Regions from separate parts of the Vibrio apostichopi genome, predicted to be linked through region 2. Evidence: predicted binding sites of a transcription regulator. Region 2 holds the regulator's gene; the other holds the start of a gene.
The links. The regulator MetJ, encoded in region 2, represses methionine synthesis genes. The targets are predictions, from matches to a motif close to TTAGACNTNTANANGTCTAA.
Positions count from the first base shown of each region.

Region 1: metK (methionine adenosyltransferase) is a predicted target of MetJ. The motif match lies at 5,568-5,587, and genes of this name have one in related genera.

Region 1 is NZ_AP028067.1:3,303,562-3,314,154, reverse strand. It holds gene gshB (glutathione synthase) at 1-827, opposite strand, end outside; gene rsmE (16S rRNA (uracil(1498)-N(3))-methyltransferase) at 837-1,568, opposite strand; gene QUF19_RS14690 (endonuclease) at 1,728-2,459, opposite strand; gene QUF19_RS14685 (SprT family zinc-dependent metalloprotease) at 2,557-3,057, opposite strand; gene QUF19_RS14680 (DUF2189 domain-containing protein) at 3,136-3,933, opposite strand; gene metK (methionine adenosyltransferase) at 4,302-5,456, opposite strand; gene tkt (transketolase) at 5,834-7,828, shown strand; gene epd (erythrose-4-phosphate dehydrogenase) at 8,043-9,092, shown strand; gene QUF19_RS14660 (phosphoglycerate kinase) at 9,259-10,422, shown strand; gene fbaA (class II fructose-bisphosphate aldolase) at 10,578-10,593, shown strand, end outside.
Region 2 is NZ_AP028067.1:3,493,444-3,504,036, forward strand. It holds gene ppc (phosphoenolpyruvate carboxylase) at 1-2,038, shown strand, start outside; gene QUF19_RS15715 (PadR family transcriptional regulator) at 2,388-2,927, shown strand; gene metF (methylenetetrahydrofolate reductase) at 3,063-3,962, opposite strand; gene QUF19_RS15725 (bifunctional aspartate kinase/homoserine dehydrogenase II) at 4,283-6,694, opposite strand; gene QUF19_RS15730 (O-succinylhomoserine (thiol)-lyase) at 6,697-7,878, opposite strand; gene metJ (met regulon transcriptional regulator MetJ) at 8,087-8,407, shown strand; gene QUF19_RS15740 (malic enzyme-like NAD(P)-binding protein) at 8,593-9,882, opposite strand; gene rpmE (50S ribosomal protein L31) at 10,217-10,435, opposite strand.

The DNA.
Region 1 (10,593 bases), 190 kb from region 2:
CCGATAACATCAAGTCCGACAAAGATTAAGCCTTTCTCTTTTAGTGCAGGTGCAACCGCTCTTGCGATAGCCCAATCGGTTTCACTTAGCGGACGAGCTTCACCTGTACCACCAGCAGCAAGGTTACCTCGAGTTTCCCCTTTAGCAGGAATACGCGCTAGGCAGTAAGGCATTGGTTCACCATCAACCACAAGAATACGCTTATCACCATTGCTGATGTCTGGTACAAAGGTTTGTGCCATTGCGTAGTTTTGACCGTGGTTGGTCAAGGTTTCAATAATAACTGATACGTTTGGATCGCCTTCTTTCACTCGGAAGATAGACGCGCCGCCCATGCCATCAAGTGGCTTTAGAATCACGTCACCGTGTTCTTCTCGGAACGCTTTAATCTTTTCAGCTTTACGAGTCACGATGGTGGTCGGCGTCAGTTCTGGGAACCAAGCCGTGAATAGCTTCTCGTTACAGTCACGTAAGCTTTGTGGCTTGTTTACGATCAGTGCGCCGTTCTCTTCAGCACGCTCAAGAATATAAGTCGCGTAGATGTACTCAGTATCAAACGGAGGATCTTTACGCATCAATACAGCATCTAAATCGGATAGCGCGATAGTCTGTTCTGATTTGAACTCGTACCAACCGTTTGGATCTTCTTTTAGTTCAACAACCTTAGTGTCAGCAATGGCTACGCCTTGATCTAAATGTAGATCATCCATTTCCATGTAATGGATTTCGTAACCACGACGCTGAGCTTCAAGCATCATGGCAAAGCTAGAGTCTTTTTTGATGTTAATGGATGAAATTGGATCCATTACGATGCCAAGTTTGATCATTTTTTTCTCCTAGCCTAGATCGCCAAAACGGACTTGTAAGGCAGTAATTGCGGTTAGAGCTGCTGTCTCGGTACGAAGTACACGTGGGCCGAGTAGCGTCTCTTCAAATTTGTATTGTTCTGTCATGCCGATTTCTTCAGCTGACAGTCCGCCTTCAGGACCGATCAATAGGCGCACCTTACTGATGGGTTCTGGAAGGGTGTTAATTGAGTATTTTGCACGAGGATGCAGGTTTAGCTTTAACGCTTCACTCGGTTCGCTGCACCACTCTTCAAGTTGCATGATTGGGCGAATAACTGGAACCGTATTACGGCCAGACTGTTCACATGCTGCGATAGCAATCTTTTGCCACTGCGCGAGCTTTTTCTCGAAGCGTTTAGTATCAAGCTTAACGCCACAGCGCTCTGAAATCAGTGGGGTAATGGTATTCACACCAAGCTCAACCGATTTCTGAATCGTGAATTCCATTTTGTCGCCACGTGAAATTACTTGGCCTAAATGTAAGTCTAACGGAGATTCGCTGCTATGCTCGATACGTTCAGTAACATTAACTGTGACGTTCTTTTTTGATACTTCAGCAATTGTCGCAGGGAATTCAGCGCCACTGCCATCAAATAGAAGAACATCTTGACCTTCTTTCATACGAAGGACTCGACCAACATGACCCGCGGCATCTTCGCCTAAAGCGAGTGAACCTAACTGATGAATGCGTTCTGGGTGATGGATACGAGGGATTCTCATGCTGGTAAACCTATAAATAGTGTCATTTGGGTATTTTGTCTCTGCCTAACATGGATGCTTTTAGTTGAAAAAACAAGGGTAGAGCAAGAGTTTCAGGGGCAATTCTGAAACTCTTGTTTGAGATGGAGGCAATTGGAGATGTTGGTTGCCTGCGTCGTGTTATTTACAAGCAGGGAAAACAAATGGGTTGTGATTACCTTGGATCGCATAGATTCGCTCATCACGAGTACATTCCCACTTATCGACAGGGAATTGCTTGTTCCACGCCATCATTAGGTTAGTCTGCTGCTTAGATAGCTTGAAACCATATTCTTGGCTCATGTAAAGATAAGTACGCGCGATAGAACCTTTTGCTCTGTCTGGCGGCATCACTTTACGCTGTTTGAAGTTGACCTGCATTTCACACTGACCGTAGCTCACGCCATCCATTCCATTCCACTGACTGAAATTGTAATTGGAGCGATCACCGTTAACCTCGCCAATAGCCGGAGTCAGGTTGTGAAGATCGGCTTCCATCGATTTGAATATTTTGTCATTGCGAGTGCAGTTCTTACGTCCGCCATCTTGCCAACACTGACGCTGGTGGCCAAATTGCCAAGCTGGAACCACGTGTTCCCACTCAATACGGGAAGCGCGTTTTTGCTGTTTTCTCACTTGATAACCACAGCCATCGAGGTCGGGGATACCTTTCTTTTTGTCTTTCCAAGTAATGTCACAACCACAATAAAATGAAGTCGGGTGATCGAGATAAATCTTCACGGCTTCTTTTTTTGCTTTGGAGAAGGAGCTTGGTGGAGCGGCGAAAACGCTTTGGGTTACCAGTAGGCCAAATACTATTGATAGGTAAAAGGACACCGACAGGCCAAATACTTTTGGAGTGGTTTTTTGCATAGAGAAAGACTGATGAAAGTATGATAAACAACAGTCTAGCACTCAAATGTTAGTTCTCTCTATTACATTTATTCGCGTTACCTTGTGAGCTTAAGACTTAGCTCAATTGAAGGCCGGTAAAAGCTAAGGTTTGCTGGCATTGTTGGCAACGATAAGTTGATTGGTTGCGGATGACTTTGTTGTGTCTTCTAATCGACAGGGGATAAGTAGTGCAATCACAGCGGTACTCAAAGGTTTTTCCTTGCACTGAGGTGATCTCCAAGCTGTGGGTGGTTCTGGCCGGTACATTGAATACCTTTTCCATGACGTATTTCCACTCATTCCCGTGAGGTCTCACTCGTCCGAATACCTGATGTGTGATCAGATGTGCGAGTTCATGAGGCACGACTTCGTTAATAAAGGCGTCTTCATTTTCGCTGAATAGCACTTGATTGAGTTTTATCTCGTTTAACTGGAGGTAGGCTTTTCCTGCTGCCTTTCCTCTTAACTTGTAAGTGACGGTTGGGCATGGAAATTCACGAGAAAAATGTTGATTAGCAATAGCTAGGCATTCGCCCAGTTTTTTATTTACTCGATGTTGTTGCGGGGTGTAAGACAAGCGTTGTTAACTCCAAAAAAAGCCTCAGCGTTTAAGCTAAGGCCTCATCATAACATTGCTCATCGATCGTGAAACGATTTAAACGTGATGTTTCTTTTTGATGACTTCGTGGTAAGCATGCCATGTTCCGTAACCAAGTAATGGCATCGTTACAATCATACCCACACCGTAGGTCGCGAAGCCGACTAAGATACCTGTACCAATGATACCAGCCCAAACGACCATCGCAGGGATGTTCGATTTAACGGCGTTGAAGCTAGTAAAGATGGCGCTCATCACATCAACACGTCTTTCCATCATCAATGGAATCGAAAATGCTGAGATGCTGAATATGAGACTCGCGATAACTAATCCAATCACCGAACCAGTAATAAGGAATGGCGCAAACTCGCTTAATGGTGCGCCTTGTACGGAAGGGTAGAGTGCATGCAATAACGCAGCAATCCTCATCCAAAATATCATTGCCACCATCAACACAATCGCAAAAGCCCATTGGTGCGTGGAGTTGCGAGTAATCGCCTTCATTGAGTGGAACAAACTTGGTGAATGTCCTTTCTCTCTTTCCCAGCTCGCATCGTATAAACCCAAAGCAAGGAATGGTCCTATCAACATATAGACTATCAAGCTTGGCATGACGACTAGGTGTGTTCCTTGCCATTGCACTAGTTGCACGATGGCGATGGCCGCGGCCATGAAGCACAATCCGTAAAATGCGCTGATTATTGGCATTCTCACTAAGTCATGTAGTGCAAGCGATAACCAATGGAAAGGGGCGGATATGCTTACTTGGTTACAAGGAATGGTGCGAGCGTAATCCTGATCGCTGACCTTGTGTTTCTTATCGTTCAGTTCGGATGGGTGTACAGTACGAGGCATATATCCCCCTAGTTAAATAACGTCCTAGTTATAGTTCCATAAGGCTCATCGGTGTGGCTTTTGTGAGAGTTATGGTGTTGAGCTAAATTGCTCTTTTTCGTCCCAGTTATTGTTCTAGCGTGCATTTAACGAGAGCTATCAGACTGAATTACTTTGAGTTAAATGTGAGCTTGATCGCCTAGGAGTTACCTTAACTATTGTCAGTAGTGTTCGAAAACACAAATTATCGGCGGGTTTTTATACTAAGTGGTTAACGGTAAAGGCGTCTTTTGAAAGGTGGATAGATTAGCGTGGGAGAGGTAAGTACATAAAAATAAAGCCCTTACTAACAAGTAAGGGCTTTAAAGAAGTGATTTGCTTTGGCTAAATTATTTTAGGCCAGCAAAGTCTGCAAGCATTGCTGCTTTGTCAGTCGCTTCCCAAGGGAACTCTTCACGACCGAAGTGACCGTATGCTGCAGTCTGCTTGTAGATAGGTTGAAGAAGGTTCAGCATCTCTTGAAGACCGTATGGACGTAGGTCGAAGTTTTGACGAACGGCTTCAATGATGATTTCGTGAGCTACTTTCTCAGTACCAAACGTTTCAACCATGATAGATGTTGGATCTGCAACACCGATAGCGTAAGACAGTTGAATCTCACAACGGTCAGCCATGCCAGCAGCAACGATGTTTTTCGCAACGTAACGAGCTGCGTAAGCTGCAGAACGGTCAACTTTTGATGGATCTTTACCAGAGAATGCACCGCCACCGTGACGAGCTGCGCCGCCGTAGGTATCAACGATGATCTTACGACCAGTTAGACCACAGTCACCCATTGGGCCACCGATTACAAAACGGCCTGTTGGGTTGATGAAGAAGTTAGTGTCTTTGTTGATCCACTCTGAAGGAAGTACTGGCTTGATGATCTCTTCCATTACCGCTTCACGTAGGTCAGGTGTTGTTACTGAATCACAGTGTTGAGTCGAAAGAACAACAGCATCGATACCAACGATCTTACCTTGGTCGTATTGGAACGTAACTTGAGATTTCGCATCTGGGCGAAGGAAGTCAAGTTTGCCGCTCTTACGTACTTCAGCTTGCTTCTTAACAAGAAGGTGAGAGTAAGTAATTGGAGCTGGCATTAGGATTGGTGTTTCGTTAGTCGCGTAACCAAACATGATACCTTGGTCGCCTGCGCCTTGATCTTTAGGATCAGCTTTATCAACACCTTGGTTGATGTCTGGAGACTGCTTACCAATTGTGTTTAGTACAGCACAAGAGTCAGCGTCAAAGCCCATATCAGAATGAACGTAACCAATTTCACGAACTGTTTCACGAGTGATTTCTTCGATATCAACCCATGCAGACGTTGTTACTTCACCGCCAACCATAACCATGCCGGTTTTTACGTAAGTCTCACAAGCAACACGTGCTTTTGGATCTTGTTCCAAGATGGCATCAAGAACAGCATCAGAGATTTGGTCTGCAATTTTATCTGGATGGCCTTCTGAAACAGATTCAGAAGTGAATAGGTGCTTAGCCATGAGAGCTCCACTTTTAGTTTAGTTTTTAGTTGCAAATAGTTAAATGCAAATAATTTCAGGCGTCGCAAGCTAGGAAGCGCCGCCATTAAATACAGTATATTTTGTAGGTGTTTCTACATCTAGACGGCTATTCTAAATTCCAGCGGTCGAATTACAAGCTCTTTTTTATGATATGTCATAACTAAACGTTTGCGTATCGGTCGAGATAAGGCATTCCTAAGTGATGTAAATGTTCGAAAATTGCGAAAAATGACCGTTAAAATGCCAGTAAAACGTTTGCAGTCGCTAAAGTCGTTTGAGAGAATACCCGCGCTAATAAAAATGAAAATTTTAGCATCAATCTCTTTTTTAAATCGCTTATGTACTCAGGAGCAGACATGCCTTCTCGTAAAGATCTAGCCAATGCAATTCGCGCACTTAGCATGGATGGCGTTCAACAAGCAAATTCAGGCCACCCTGGCGCACCTATGGGTATGGCTGACATCGCTGAAGTTCTTTGGCGTGGTCACTTGAACCACAACCCAGCAAACCCAGAGTGGGCTGACCGCGACCGTTTTATTCTGTCTAACGGCCATGGTTCAATGTTGATTTACTCTCTGCTTCATCTTGCAGGTTACGAGCTTTCAATTGAAGACCTTAAGAACTTCCGTCAACTGCACTCTAAGACTCCTGGTCACCCAGAGTACGGTTACGCTCCTGGTATCGAAACGACTACTGGTCCTCTAGGTCAAGGCATCACTAACGCTGTTGGTATGGCGATGGCTGAGAAAGCATTGGCTGCACAGTTCAACAAAGAAGGCCACGACATCGTCGATCACTTCACTTATGCATTCATGGGTGATGGTTGTCTGATGGAAGGTATCTCTCACGAAGCATGTTCTCTAGCGGGTACGCTAGGTCTTGGTAAGTTGGTTGCTTTCTGGGATGACAACGGCATCTCTATCGATGGCGAAGTTGAAGGTTGGTTCTCTGACGATACACCTAAGCGTTTTGAAGCTTACGGCTGGCATGTAATTCCAGCGGTTGATGGTCATGACGCTGACGCTATCAATGCTGCTATTGAAGCGGCTAAAGCGGATCCTCGTCCAACACTTATCTGTACTAAAACTATCATCGGTTTTGGTTCTCCAAACAAAGCGGGTACGCACGACTGTCATGGTGCTCCACTAGGCGCTGATGAAATCACAGCAACTAAAGCGGCACTTGGTTGGGAACACGGTCCTTTCGAAATCCCAGCTGATATTGCAGCTGAGTGGAATGCGAAAGAAGCGGGCGCAGCGAAAGAAGCGGCTTGGAATGCTAAGTTTGACGCATACGCAGCCGCTCACCCAGAGCTAGCAGCAGAGTTTAAACGTCGTACTAACGGCGAACTTCCAGCTGAGTGGGAAGAGAAAGCAAACGCAATCATTGCTGATCTTCAAGCTAACCCTGCAAACATCGCATCACGTAAAGCATCTCAAAATGCTCTAGAAGCGTTCGGTGCTATGCTACCTGAATTCATGGGCGGTTCTGCTGACCTTGCGCCTTCTAACCTGACTATGTGGTCTGGTTCTAAGTCTCTTGAAGCAAATGACTTCTCTGGTAACTACATCCACTACGGTGTACGTGAATTCGGTATGACGGCTATCATGAACGGTATCGCTCTGCACGGTGGTTTCGTACCATACGGCGCAACGTTCCTAATGTTCATGGAATACGCGCGTAACGCAATGCGTATGGCTGCTCTGATGAAAATTCAGAACATCCAAGTTTACACGCACGATTCTATCGGCCTAGGCGAAGATGGTCCGACTCACCAACCGGTTGAGCAGATCGCTTCTCTACGTCTGACCCCAAACATGAGCACATGGCGTCCATGTGACCAAGTTGAGTCTGCTGTTGCTTGGAAACTGGCAATCGAACGCAAAGATGGTCCTTCTGCACTTATCTTCTCTCGTCAAAACCTTGCACAACAAGATCGTGATGCAGAGCAAGTGGCAAACATCGCTAAGGGTGGTTACACCCTGAAAGATTGCGAAGGCAAACCAGAGCTTATCCTTATCGCGACGGGTTCTGAAGTTGAACTAGCGGTTAGCGCTGCTGCTGAACTAACAGCTGAAGGCAAGAAAGTACGCGTAGTATCGATGCCTGCAACTGACGCGTTTGATAAGCAAGACGCTGAATACCGTGAGTCTGTACTTCCAGCTGACGTAACAGTACGTATTGCTGTAGAAGCTGGCATCGCTGACTTCTGGTACAAGTACGTTGGTTTCGGTGGCAAGATCATCGGTATGACAACGTTCGGCGAATCTGCACCAGCAGGCGAGCTATTCAAGATGTTCGGTTTCACTACTGAAAACGTAGTAAACACAGCGAAAGAACTTCTTGCTTAATCATTAACTGATGGCCTTGTGCTAACAGTGAAGTGAAAGAAAAACCGAGCGCTGAGCTCGGTTTTTTTGTATCTAGGATTTGTTTTCTCCTAGACTCATCTTTATACGCAGCAGATCAATCTGTCCTAAGTAGGCTGAGTTATTCAAGTAATGCCTTTTAGGTAGGATTCAGTTATCATCTGTTGCACGAAATTTTGGTTAGATGTACGGAACTATGCTAAAAGTCGCGATAAACGGATTTGGACGAATAGGGCGTAATGTATTGCGCGCTGTCTATGAAAGTGGCAAAAGCCAACAAATCAAAGTAGTAGCTGTCAATGAGCTTGCTCAGCCTGACGCTATGGCTCACCTATTGCAATACGACACCAGTCACGGCCGCTTCGGCAAGAAAATCTCTAACGATCAAGAGCACATCTATGTTCATCATGGTATTGGTGCTGAAGATAAAGGAGAGTTCGATACTATTCGTATCTTACATCTTGCTGATATTGAGTTGTTGCCTTGGCGTGACCTAGAAGTGGATATCGTCCTTGATTGTACTGGCGTTTACGGTTGCCGTGATGACGGCCTAGCGCACATTGCTGCTGGGGCGAAAAAGGTGCTGTTTTCACATCCTGGTGCTAACGATCTGGATAACACCATTATTTACGGTGTGAATCACGACACTATCACAGCTGACCATCGAATCGTTTCCAACGGTTCATGCACGACTAACTGTATTGTCCCTATCATCAAGGTGCTTGATGATGCCTTTGGTATTGAGTCCGGTACGATTACGACCATTCACTCTTCTATGAATGACCAGCAAGTGATCGATGCGTACCACAGCGACCTACGTCGAACTCGAGCAGCAAGCCAATCAATCATTCCTGTTGATACCAAGTTGCATAAAGGTATTGAAAGAATCTTCCCGAAATTTTCTAACAAATTTGAAGCGATATCTGTGCGTGTGCCAACGGTAAACGTCACTGCGATGGATTTAAGTGTCACAATTAATGCAAATGTGAAAGTTAATGACGTAAATCAAACCATTGTTAATGCATCCCAGTGTACATTACACAATATAGTTGACTATACTGAAGCGCCGCTCGTTTCCATCGATTTTAATCACGATCCCCATAGCGCAATTGTTGATGGTTCACAAACTCGAGTGAGCAACGGCCACTTAGTCAAAATGCTGGTGTGGTGCGACAATGAATGGGGCTTTGCAAACCGAATGCTGGATACGGTTCTTGCAATGGAAGCTTCTGAAGGCAAGAAGTAAGACCTAGAAGCAAATGTGTGGATTATTTATTTTTTAGCTTGAATTAAATGCTAAGTGTCCACATATTACTAGTAGTTAAAGAATTACCAGTTGAATAATTTATAGGCTTAGCAGGGTTGCTGAGTTTCCAAAACTTTATTTTTATTTAAATTTGAGAGGACAAATCATGTCTGTGATCAAGATGACTGACCTGGAACTTGCAGGTAAACGCGTATTTATCCGTGCTGACCTAAACGTACCAGTAAAAGACGGTAAAGTAACTTCAGATGCACGTATCCTAGCATCTCTACCAACTATCAAACTTTGCCTAGAAGCTGGCGCAAAAGTTATGGTTACTTCTCACCTTGGTCGTCCTACTGAAGGCGAATACAACGAAGAGTTCTCTCTAGCTCCTGTAGTTAACTACCTAAACGACGCACTAGACTGCGAAGTTAAGCTAGCGAAAGATTACGTAAATGGCCTAGAGCTAAACGCTGGCGAACTAACTGTTCTTGAAAACGTTCGCTTTAACAAAGGCGAGAAGAAGAACGAAGAAGCACTTTCTAAGCAATACGCTGCACTATGTGACATCTTCGTGATGGACGCATTCGGTACAGCTCACCGTGCTCAAGCTTCTACACACGGCGTTGGTACTTACGCTCCTGTAGCATGTGCTGGTCCTCTTCTAGCTGCTGAGCTTGAAGCTCTTGGTAAAGCAATGGACAACCCAGCTCGCCCACTAGTGGCTATCGTTGGTGGTTCTAAAGTTTCTACTAAACTAACTGTTCTAGAATCTCTTTCTAAAATCGCTGACCAACTTGTTGTTGGTGGTGGTATTGCGAACACGTTCATCGCTGCTGAAGGCCACAACGTAGGTAAGTCTCTATACGAAGCTGACCTAGTTGAAACTGCTAAGAAGCTAATGAAAGAGTGTGCTATCCCAGTAGCGACTGACGTTGCATGTGCTAAAGCATTCGACGAAAACGCAGAAGCTGAAATCAAGCACGTTTCTGAAGTTCAAGACGACGACATGATCTTCGACCTTGGCCCAGATTCAACTGCAGCTCTAGCTGAAATCATCGGCAACGCAAAAACAATTCTTTGGAACGGCCCTGTAGGCGTATTCGAATTCAAAAACTTCGAAGCGGGTACTGCTGGCATTTCTAAGGCAATCGCTGACTCTGAAGGTTTCTCAGTAGCAGGCGGTGGTGACACGCTAGCAGCTATCGACAAGTTCGGTATCAAAGCAGATGTTTCTTACATCTCTACTGGCGGCGGCGCTTTCCTTGAGTTTGTTGAAGGTAAAGTACTTCCTGCAGTAGCAATGCTTGAAGAGCGTGCTAAAGCATAATTGATTTAGAAAGGCGAGATGTGAATCTCGCCTTTTAACGTTTGCTGCATATCACACTTTTTTGCTAGAATGGCATAAGTTGTGAGCAAACGATTGCAAATTTTTAAACTTAAGTTTTTTAATCTTAAAACGATAGAATAAATAGGACTATTTCCATGTCTAAGATCTTCG
Region 2 (10,593 bases):
ACTTGATGAAGCTAAGTGGGGCTTTGCAGTTGTAGAAAATTCTCTTTGGGAAGCTGTACCTGATTTCTTGCGCGACATGGATGGCCGACTAAAAGGCTACCTTGGCGAAGGCTTACCAATCGATGCTCGCCCAGTACACTTCTCATCTTGGATGGGTGGCGACCGCGATGGTAACCCATTCGTAACGCACACCATCACCAAAGAAGTACTGCGCCTATCTCGCTGGAAAGCCGCAGACCTGTACCTAGGTGACGTGAACGAGCTGATTACCGAACTGTCGATGACCAAGTGTAATGATGCCGTTCGTGAATTGGCTGGCGATGAGCACGAAGCTTACCGTGCCATCCTGAAGAGCCTACGTACTCTGCTGAACAACACGCTAGAAGTGCTTGATGCAAAACTGCACGACGCTGAAGTACCGAAGAAAGAAACACTACAGAACATCGACCAACTTTGGACACCGCTTTACGCGTGTTATCAATCGCTGCACGAATGTGGCATGGGCGTAATCGCGGACGGTTCTCTACTTGATACCCTGCGCCGCCTGAAAGCATTCGGTGTGCACTTGGTTCGTCTCGATGTTCGTCAAGAAAGTACACGTCACTCAGATGTGCTGTCTGAGCTGACTCGCTACCTAGGCATTGGCGATTATGACCAGTGGAGCGAGCAAGACAAAGTCGCTTTCTTAACTAATGAATTAAGCTCAAAACGCCCACTGCTACCACGCGACTGGGAGCCATCTGAACAGGTCAAAGAGGTTTTAGACACCTGTAAGGTCGTTGCTGCTCAACCTCGTGAAGCCTTTGGTGCTTACGTGATCTCTATGGCTCGAACTGCATCGGATGTACTAGCTGTTCACTTGCTTCTGCAAGAATGTGGTTGTCCGTACCGCATGGACGTATGTCCACTGTTCGAAACGCTAGACGACTTGAACAACTCAGAAGCAGTAATGAAGCAGCTAATGAGCATCGACTTGTACCGTGGCTTTATCCAGAACCACCAAATGGTGATGATCGGATACTCTGACTCAGCGAAAGATGCCGGCGTAATGTCTGCAGGTTGGGCTCAGTACGACGCGATGGACAAGCTAGTTAAGGTTTGTGATGAAGAAGGCATCGAACTGACTCTATTCCACGGCCGTGGCGGTACAGTTGGTCGTGGTGGTGCGCCAGCGCACGCAGCCCTACTTTCTCAGCCACCTAAGAGCTTGAAAGGCGGATTACGTGTAACTGAACAAGGCGAAATGATCCGCTTTAAGCTTGGCTTACCAGATGTTGCCGTAAACAGCTTCAACCTTTACGCAAGTGCGATTCTAGAAGCGAACCTTCTGCCGCCACCTGAGCCTAAACAAGAGTGGCGCGACCTAATGGAAGTGCTGTCTCAAGTATCTTGTGAGGCTTACCGTAATGTGGTTCGTGGCGAAGAAAAGTTTGTCCCTTATTTCCGTCAAGCGACGCCTGAACTCGAGCTGGGCAAACTGCCTCTTGGTTCTCGTCCTGCAAAACGTAATCCGAACGGCGGCGTAGAAAGCCTACGTGCGATTCCATGGATCTTCTCTTGGAGCCAAAACCGCTTGGTTCTTCCAGCATGGTTGGGCGCTGGTGAAGCGATTCAATATTCCGTTGACCAAGGCCATCAAGCACTGCTTGAAGAGATGTGTCGCGAGTGGCCATTCTTCTCGACTCGTCTGGGCATGTTGGAAATGGTGTACTCGAAGTGCAACATGGAAATCGCTAAGTACTACGATCAACGTCTTGTTGATAAAGAACTGCTGCCGTTAGGTGAATTACTGCGTGAACAACTGCAGAAAGACATCAAAGCAGTGCTGAATGTAGAAAACAACGAGAACTTGATGCAGAGTGACCCTTGGGGACTTGAATCGATTCGACTACGTAACATCTACGTTGAGCCACTAAACATGCTTCAAGCTGAGTTGCTTTACCGTACTCGTAAGTGTGAAACACCACCAGCAGAGCTAGAAGAAGCGCTAATGGTGACGATTGCGGGCATTGCAGCAGGCATGCGAAACACCGGTTAATTAGTGATTCCTACTATATAACAGACAAAAGGTCGCCTTGTGCGACCTTTTTATTTCAAAAAATAACGACTATTGAGTTTTTTGTCAGTTTTTTGGGTTATTTTGTCCATGTATTCTACTTTATGCTTATTATTTAGATATACTACTGCTCCGCTGCGGAAACACTCCAATAAAATAATCTGCAGCAGTTTGACCAAGAAATCGGTCAACCTAGGTGATAAACGGCTTTATAAGGTGACATAACCAACGACCCAGTTGGTGCTACTTAAACAAAACCAATATAACGTGCCACAAGAAGCACACTTGTTGTTTAAGTATTTGTTTACTGTTTACCATTTGGATTTCAGACATGTCATTACCACACGTAATTCTAACCGTTTTAAGTACACGCGATGCTACTGGTTACGATATCACAAAAGAATTCTCAGCAAGCATTGGTTACTTCTGGAAAGCTAGCCACCAACAAGTTTACCGCGAGCTAAATAAAATGGCTCAGAATGATCAAGTAACTTGCGTGCTTGAACCTCAAGAAGGCAAACCTGATCGTAAAGTTTACTCTATCACTGACGCTGGTCGTGGCGCTCTAGGTGAATGGTTTGAACAACCGACTGCACACCCAACGGTTCGTGATGAATTCTCAGCTAAGCTAATGGCTTGTGCTGTTCAAGCATCTGACCCATACCGTGTACAACTTGCTGAGCTAGTAGAAGAGTCTCGCAAGCTGGTTTCTCACTACAAAGAGATTGAAGCGGCTTACTACGCAACACCATCAACGCTAGACAAGCAAGCGCGCCTTGAGCGTCTAACACTTCGTCGTAACCTACTGATCCGTGAAGCATGGATTGTATGGGCTGAAGAAGTACTGCTTGAGCTTGGTGCTATCGCATAAGCTAGAAGCTAGAAGCTAGAAGCTAGAAGCTAGAAGCTAGAAAAGCAAAAGGCTTGAACTCTTAGAGTCCAAGCCTTTTTTGTATCTATAGGATTTGAAATTTATCGCCGATGGCGTTTTATCAGAACTTTTGAACTATAGCGCAGCAATTTGTGGACGAACGCCTAGCGTATGGCAAAGTGCGTAAGTCATTTCTGCACGGTTTAGCGTGTAGAAGTGGAAGTCTTTCACACCTTCGCGGCTCAGTGTACGAACCATATCAATTGCTTGGCTAGCACCAACAAGCTGACGAGTCGTTGGATCATCATCCAAACCTTCGAACTGCTTCGCCATCCAGCCTGGTACTTTTACGTTGTTCATCGCAGCAAAGCGAGACGCTTGCTTGAAGTTAGACACCGGCAAGATGCCCGGTACAATCTCAACATCAACACCCGCCGCCACACAACGGTCACGAAAACGTAGGTAGCTCTCTACATCGAAGAAGAACTGCGTAATAGCACGGTTTGCGCCCGCATCCACTTTACGTTTTAGGTTAATAAGATCAGATTGAGCGCTCTTCGCTTCAGGGTGAACCTCAGGGAATGCCGCTACCGAGATATCAAAATCATGGCGCGATTTAAGCAGTTCAACTAGGTCAGAGGCATACATCTCTGGAGCACCGCCGCCAGCAGGAATATCACCACGCAGCGCAACAATACTTTCAATTCCATTTGCCCAGTAATCATCGGCAATTTGAATCAACTCTTCACGGCTCGCATCGATACACGTTAAGTGTGGTGCTGCCACTAGGCCCGTTTGGTTTTTGATTTCTTTAATGATTGAGTGGGTACGATCACGTTCACCCGAGTTTGCACCATAGGTTACCGATACAAATTTTGGTTGAAGTGTTTTAAGACGGTGAACAGAGTTCCACAGTGTTTCTTCCATCTTCTCACTGCTTGGTGGAAAGAATTCAAATGACACGTTGATGTTGTCAGAAAGCTCAGCGATATTCTGATTCAAAGCGTCGATATGGCCTGCGTGTGTGTATCCCATCTTACTCTCCCTGTGGCAAAAGCAACCACTAAAAATCTTAAATCCTTCGAACGCCGTTTAGACGTCTATATGTCTGTAGGATGTATTGAATACGATTTAATGTCAACAGATCGATTATGAATTTTTCTCAAGTAGATCGTGAGGAAAACTCAAGTCGTTAGATGGGTCGCAAAGCAGAAATAAGGTAGAAAAAAGGCTGAAAAACACATCGTGCTTTCAGCCTTATTTATCTTAGTGAATAGTATGCTATTTACGCGCTAAAACAATTTATCTGAGTATTAAAGCAATTGATCTGACTATTAAGCCAACCGCTCTAAGTATTAAAACAGGCTAGACATTCTGTTTAGGTCCGACTGAATCGCACCTGCTGTCACTTCACGACCAGCACCTGGGCCACGAATAACCAATGGATTATCTTTATACCATTTACTCTCAATCGCAAAGATGTTGTCGCAAGGCAGTAAGTTCGCCAATGCATGTTCTTTAGATAGCGCTTCAACGCCTACCGTTGCCTTACCATTCTTCTCTAAACGCGCTACGTAACGTAGAACCTTCTGCTGAGAATGCGCTTTTTCTAAACGCTCAGCCAACTCTTCGCTCAGCACAGAGGCCTTATCAAAGAAGTCATCCACCGACAGGTCTTGTAACTCTGCAGGTACCAATGATTCTACTTTCACGTTTTCAGGTTCAATATCTAAACCCGATTCACGCGCCAGAATCACCAGCTTACGCATCACGTCTGAGCCATCGAGGTCAGCGCGAGGATCGGGCTCAGTGAGGCCTTGCTGCCACGCTAAGTCAACCAACTCACTGAATGGCACCGTGCCATCGAACTGTTGGAACAACCAAGATAGCGTGCCCGAGAAGATACCCGATAGCGCGATGATGTCATCGCCGCTTTCACGCAGGTCACGAACCGTGTGGTTAATCGGTAAGCCAGCACCTACTGTCGCGTTGTACAACCAATGACGGCTGATCTTAGCGAAAGCATCTTGCACTTGATGGTAATACTCGCTTGATGCAGAACCTGCCACCTTGTTAGCCGAGATCAGGTGAATACCTTGTTGTGCGACTTGCAGGTATTTTGCAGCAAGCACAGGGCTTGCCGTCACATCTAAAACAACCGCTTCATCGTAGCCTTGAATTGAACCCAAACGTTCTAGCCAGTCGTTGCCGTTGTTGGCAATCGCTTCGTCATCAAAGCGTTTACCAACTGAAGTCGCATCAATACCTTGGTCGTCGAACCAATAGGTTTGGCTATCAACTACCGCAACTAATTCAAAGTTCATTCCACGACGCTTTTCAAGTTCCGCTTTTTGCTCAGCAAACAGGCTTAACCAACTTGAACCAATATTGCCCTTGCCACATAAAGCAATCGCAACACGCTTCTGCGCTTGGAAGAGTTGAGAGTGAATACCTTTCACAAGGCTTGATGTTTCACTCTTACGAATCACAGCCACTAAGCTCAAGCCTGAGTTCGCTTCTGAAATGAATTCAACCGGTGAGCTCTTCAGTTGCTGGTAAAAACCGTAGCAATGGTTCGGGTTCTTAGTCACACCCGCACCTACCGCCGCAATCAAAGAGAAACCTTCTTTGAGCTTAATCTCAGCTTCAATCGCGTGGTCTTGTAGATACTCCAGAGCGCCACCAGCGATCTCTTCTGTGTAAGCAAGACGCAAGCAGTGCTGATCCGGTTCAAGCTCGAAAGCAAGCGGCTCTAATTGAGCGCGCTTAAGCCCTTCAAGGACTTCACTCTCTAGACGATCGAAATCATGACCGTGACCAAAAGTCAGTTGCACGATAAGAACTTCATCCAAAGAGGTAATGATTTTTGCACCACGACCCGATGCCAGTACACGCTCTATCTGTGTAGAGCCCGCCTCCGGCTGATAGCTACAGCGTAAGCTTAAGTCCATAGCACTTTGAGCCACAGGCTGTAGCGTTCGGCTGTGTAGCACTGGAGCCGCTAAACGAGCTAATTCACTCGCTTCATCAAGGCGAAGCAGAGGCAGTAAGCACGCATCCGAAACCAAACGAGGATCTGCGCTGTATACACCCGCCACGTCACTCCAAATAGTCACACGTTCAACTTCAGCTAGAGCACCAATCACAGTTGCTGAGTAATCCGAACCGTTACGACCGAGCAGTACCGTTTCGCCTTCGCAGTTTTGAGCCATAAAGCCCGTAATCACCACGCGACAATGGGCATGCTGCGCTAAGGCTTCTTTAATCAGAGGGTAAGAGCGTGCGCGGTCAACTTCAGGTTGAGCACCCGCTTCTGCACGTAAAAAGGCACGCGCATCTTGAGCAACCGCTTGTAAGTCATGCTGGCACAACAACGTCGCCAACAAACGTGAAGACCAAACCTCACCATGACCAAGCACTTGCGCTTTTTGTGCTTCGCTCAAGGGAGCAGTGAGCTCACCCAAAGCGGTAAATTCTTGTTGGATGGTTGCCGTTAGTTGAGAAGCGGCTTCGCCTTCAAGTAATGCTTCAATCAGTTCAAGCTGGAACTGACGAAGGGTTTGTAGGCATTCATGAGCAATACGGCCATCTTTGTCGAGCGCTTCAACAAACTCAATCAAACGGTTGGTTGTTTTACCCGCTGCCGATACCACGACCAAGTCAGTGGCTGATGAGTATTCTCTAAGAATGTTGACCACGCGTTGATAACATTCAGGGTTCGCTAAACTGCTGCCACCAAATTTATGTAGCTGGCGAAAGGTTGCCATTATTAACCCTCCCCTTCAGCGATAAAGCCTTGTGTTCTTTCGAAGGCTTGCTTGAGATCGTCGATTAGGTCTTCTGCATCTTCAAGGCCGACAGAAAGGCGCAGTAGTTGTTGAGAAACACCCGCTTCAGCCAATGCTTCTTCACCCATCGCACGGTGAGTCATCGACGCAGGGTGACAAATCAAGCTTTCAACACCACCCAGTGATTCAGCCAAAGAAAATAGCTCTAACTTATCGACAAAATATTTAAGCGCTTCAAAAGAGCCCGCAAACTCAAAGCTCAGCATGGAACCAAAGCCCAACTGCTGTTTCTTGGCGATCTCGTGACCCGGATGTTCAGGCAGGCTTGGGTGGTAAATCGTACCCACCAGGTCTTGTTGTTGCAGAGCCGTCAGAATTTCACGTGAGCTCTCTTCGTGAACACGCATACGCGCACCTAGCGTACGAATACCACGTAGCGTCATGTAGCTATCAAATGGTGTGCCGGTCGCACCAATACAGTTGCCCCACCATGCTAACTCTTCAGCGTGCTCTTCAGTTTTGGTGACCACAACGCCACCAATAACATCCGAGTGTCCGTTGATGTATTTAGTGGTTGAGTGGATAACAAAATCAGCACCCAGCTCTAAAGGCTTTTGGAACACAGGTGTCAAAAACGTGTTGTCGACAGCAACCAGTGCACCCACTTCTTTCGCTTTGCGGCAAGTTTCTGCAATATCAACCACACGAACCAATGGGTTCGATGGTGTTTCAATTAAGATCAACTTTGGCTTAAGCGCGATCGCCGCATCCAGCGCTGCTTGATCCGATTGATCAACAAACAGAACTTTGAAGTCACCTTTGAGTGAGCGTGTGTTAAACAGACGGTAAGTGCCGCCGTAGCAGTCGTGCGGTGCAATAATAAGATCATCGCCACCTAAGAAAGCCGAAACCCATAAGTTAAGCGCCGAAGTACCGCAGTTAGTAACAACTGCGCCTTTGCCCGATTCAAGCTCGAACAGTGCCGTTTCTAATAAACCACGGTTTGGGTTACCAGAACGGGTATAATCATACTTTGGCACTTCACCAAAAGCGGGAAACCCATAGTTAGTCGAAAGATAAATAGGTGGGACAACGGCATGGTGTTGCGTGTCTGACTCGATACCAGTACGTACTGCGATGGTTGCTGGCTTCCGGCTGCTCATAGGTGCTTCCTTACAAGTTTTGCGTCTGAGAATCACAGCTGCTTGTCGGCATTTTGCGGCTGTGTTAGATATATGTTATTCACTTTACTTTCATAAACGTGAGACGTCAACACTTCTAGACGTCCATATGTCTTTGCTTATGGCAGTAAATCCCGCTAAAATCACCACTATTAATTTATTCTAACAACTAAAGTGATGAAGGTACGCAATGGCCGACTGGAATGGTGAATACATAAGCCCATATGCTGAGCATGGAAAGAAAAGCGAACAAGTAAAGAAAATTACAGTTTCTATCCCTCTAAAAGTGTTAAAGGTTCTTACTGACGAGCGCACTCGCCGCCAGATTAATAACCTACGCCATGCAACAAACAGTGAGCTACTGTGCGAAGCCTTTCTACATGCGTACACAGGCCAACCACTACCAACGGATGAAGACCTTCGTAAAGACCGTCCAGACGATATTCCGACTGAAGTGAAAAAACTGATGACAGAGATGGGTATCGAGTTCGAAGCGTTTGACGAAGAATAACAATAACTCAGTCACTGCCTTCAATATTGATTCGCGATAACTGAACCCTATTTGTAACATCAACCACTACGCCCTCTATGACTGCGCAGTGAATGATAGACATAAAAAAACCGACTCCTAATGGGTCGGTTTTTTATTATTCTTTTCGCTCAATAGAGCAGTCGCGAACAAGCTATAACAAGCTATTAAGCCATATAGTTAGCAGGCATCTCAATACGAGCAACGCCAGACTCAACCGCCGCTTCCGCTACAGCTTTTGCTACGCGAGGAAGTAGACGTGGGTCCATTGGCTTAGGAATGATGTAACCTTTACCGAACTCCAATGCAGTTTCACCCGCAGCAGCCAGTACTTCAGCCGGAACTTCTTCTTTCGCCAGTTCACGAATCGCTTTAACAGCAGCCAATTTCATTTCGTCATTGATTTCGCTCGCACGCACATCTAGCGCACCACGGAAAATGAATGGGAAACAAAGTACGTTGTTTACTTGGTTAGGGTAATCACTGCGGCCAGTACCCATAATCAGGTCAGAACGAACTTCATGAGCAAGCTCAGGCTTGATCTCTGGATCTGGGTTTGAACATGCAAACACAACAGGCTTATCAGCCATCAACGTTAGTGCTTCAGCTGGTAGCAAATTAGGACCCGATACACCCAAGAACAGGTCAGCGCCTTCGATAACATCTTCAAGCGTGCGCTTGTCAGTGTTATTTGCGAACAGCTCTTTGTATTCGTTTAGGTCATCACGACGAGTGTGGATCACACCTTTACGGTCAAGCATGTAGATCTTCTCACGCTGAGCGCCACACTTAATCAGTAGCTCCATACATGCTACAGCCGCTGCGCCAGCACCTAAACAAACGATCTTACACTCTTCCAGTTTCTTACCTTGAAGCTCAATCGCGTTCAGCATACCCGCTGCCGTTACAATCGCAGTACCGTGTTGGTCATCGTGGAATACAGGTACATCACAACGCTCAATCAGGCGACGTTCAATCTCAAAACAATCTGGTGCTTTGATGTCTTCTAGGTTAATACCACCGAATGTATCTGCGATATTCGCAACCGTATCAACGAACTCATCGATTGTGCGGTGTTTTACTTCAATATCGATAGAATCTAAACCAGCAAAACGCTTAAACAGTAGCGCTTTACCTTCCATTACAGGTTTAGAAGCAATAGGACCAAGGTTACCTAGGCCAAGAATCGCAGTACCGTTAGAGATAACAGCAACCATGTTGCCCTTACCTGTGTATTTATAGACGTTATCAACGTTCTGTGCGATCTCGCGAACAGGCTCAGCCACGCCTGGGCTGTATGCAAGTGCTAGATCTTCTGCAGAGTTTGCAGGCTTCGTCAGTGCTACGGCAATTTTGCCTGGAATTGGGAACTCATGATAATCAAGAGCTTGCTGACGGAATCGTTCTTGAGGCGATAATTCTTGAGAGGATTGGTCTTGGCGGCTGTCTTCAGACATAGGTGTAGGTTCCTAGGATATTATTATTTGGGGGATCTTGTTCATGTTAATAGATGTACTTCAAAGTTCCTAGGTGGTTAAAGCCTCTGTCTCATTAAAAAACGAGATTTCACTACTAATAAGACCAGTGAGCAGTTGAAATTACTATCGCTTGTTGAACTTTCGAGCGGATTTCTAGGGAAGAGTGATTAGGGGGAAAGTGATGGAGCCAAACTCAAATCGACAGTCTGTCGTCGACATAAGCGGAGAGCATTGCAAAAGTCAGGGTTGTCTCAAATGTCAGGCAACAAAAAAGGACACCGAAGTGTCCTTTTTCATGTCTAAATAGCGAGAATTACTTCTTGCTAGAAAGAGCACCGAAACGCTTGTTAAAGCGATCTACACGGCCGCCTGTATCTACGATACGTTGCTTACCAGTGTAGAATGGGTGACATTTGTCACATACGTCTAGGTGAATACCATCTTTACCTAGAGTAGAGTTGAATTCGAATGTGTTGCCGCAAGAACAAGTTGCTGTTACTGCTTTGTATTCTGGGTGGATTCCAGCTTTCATGGGATAACCTCAATTAGGCCGTGTCGCCATCCGATTCTAAGCCGGACACCACACGTTGTTAAAAAATAAAATAAAGACACCGCAGCATCACTAAAAAGCGATAAAGCCATACCTTTAAGGCGCAGTATAGTAATGAATCTGTGAGGTAGGATCAACTG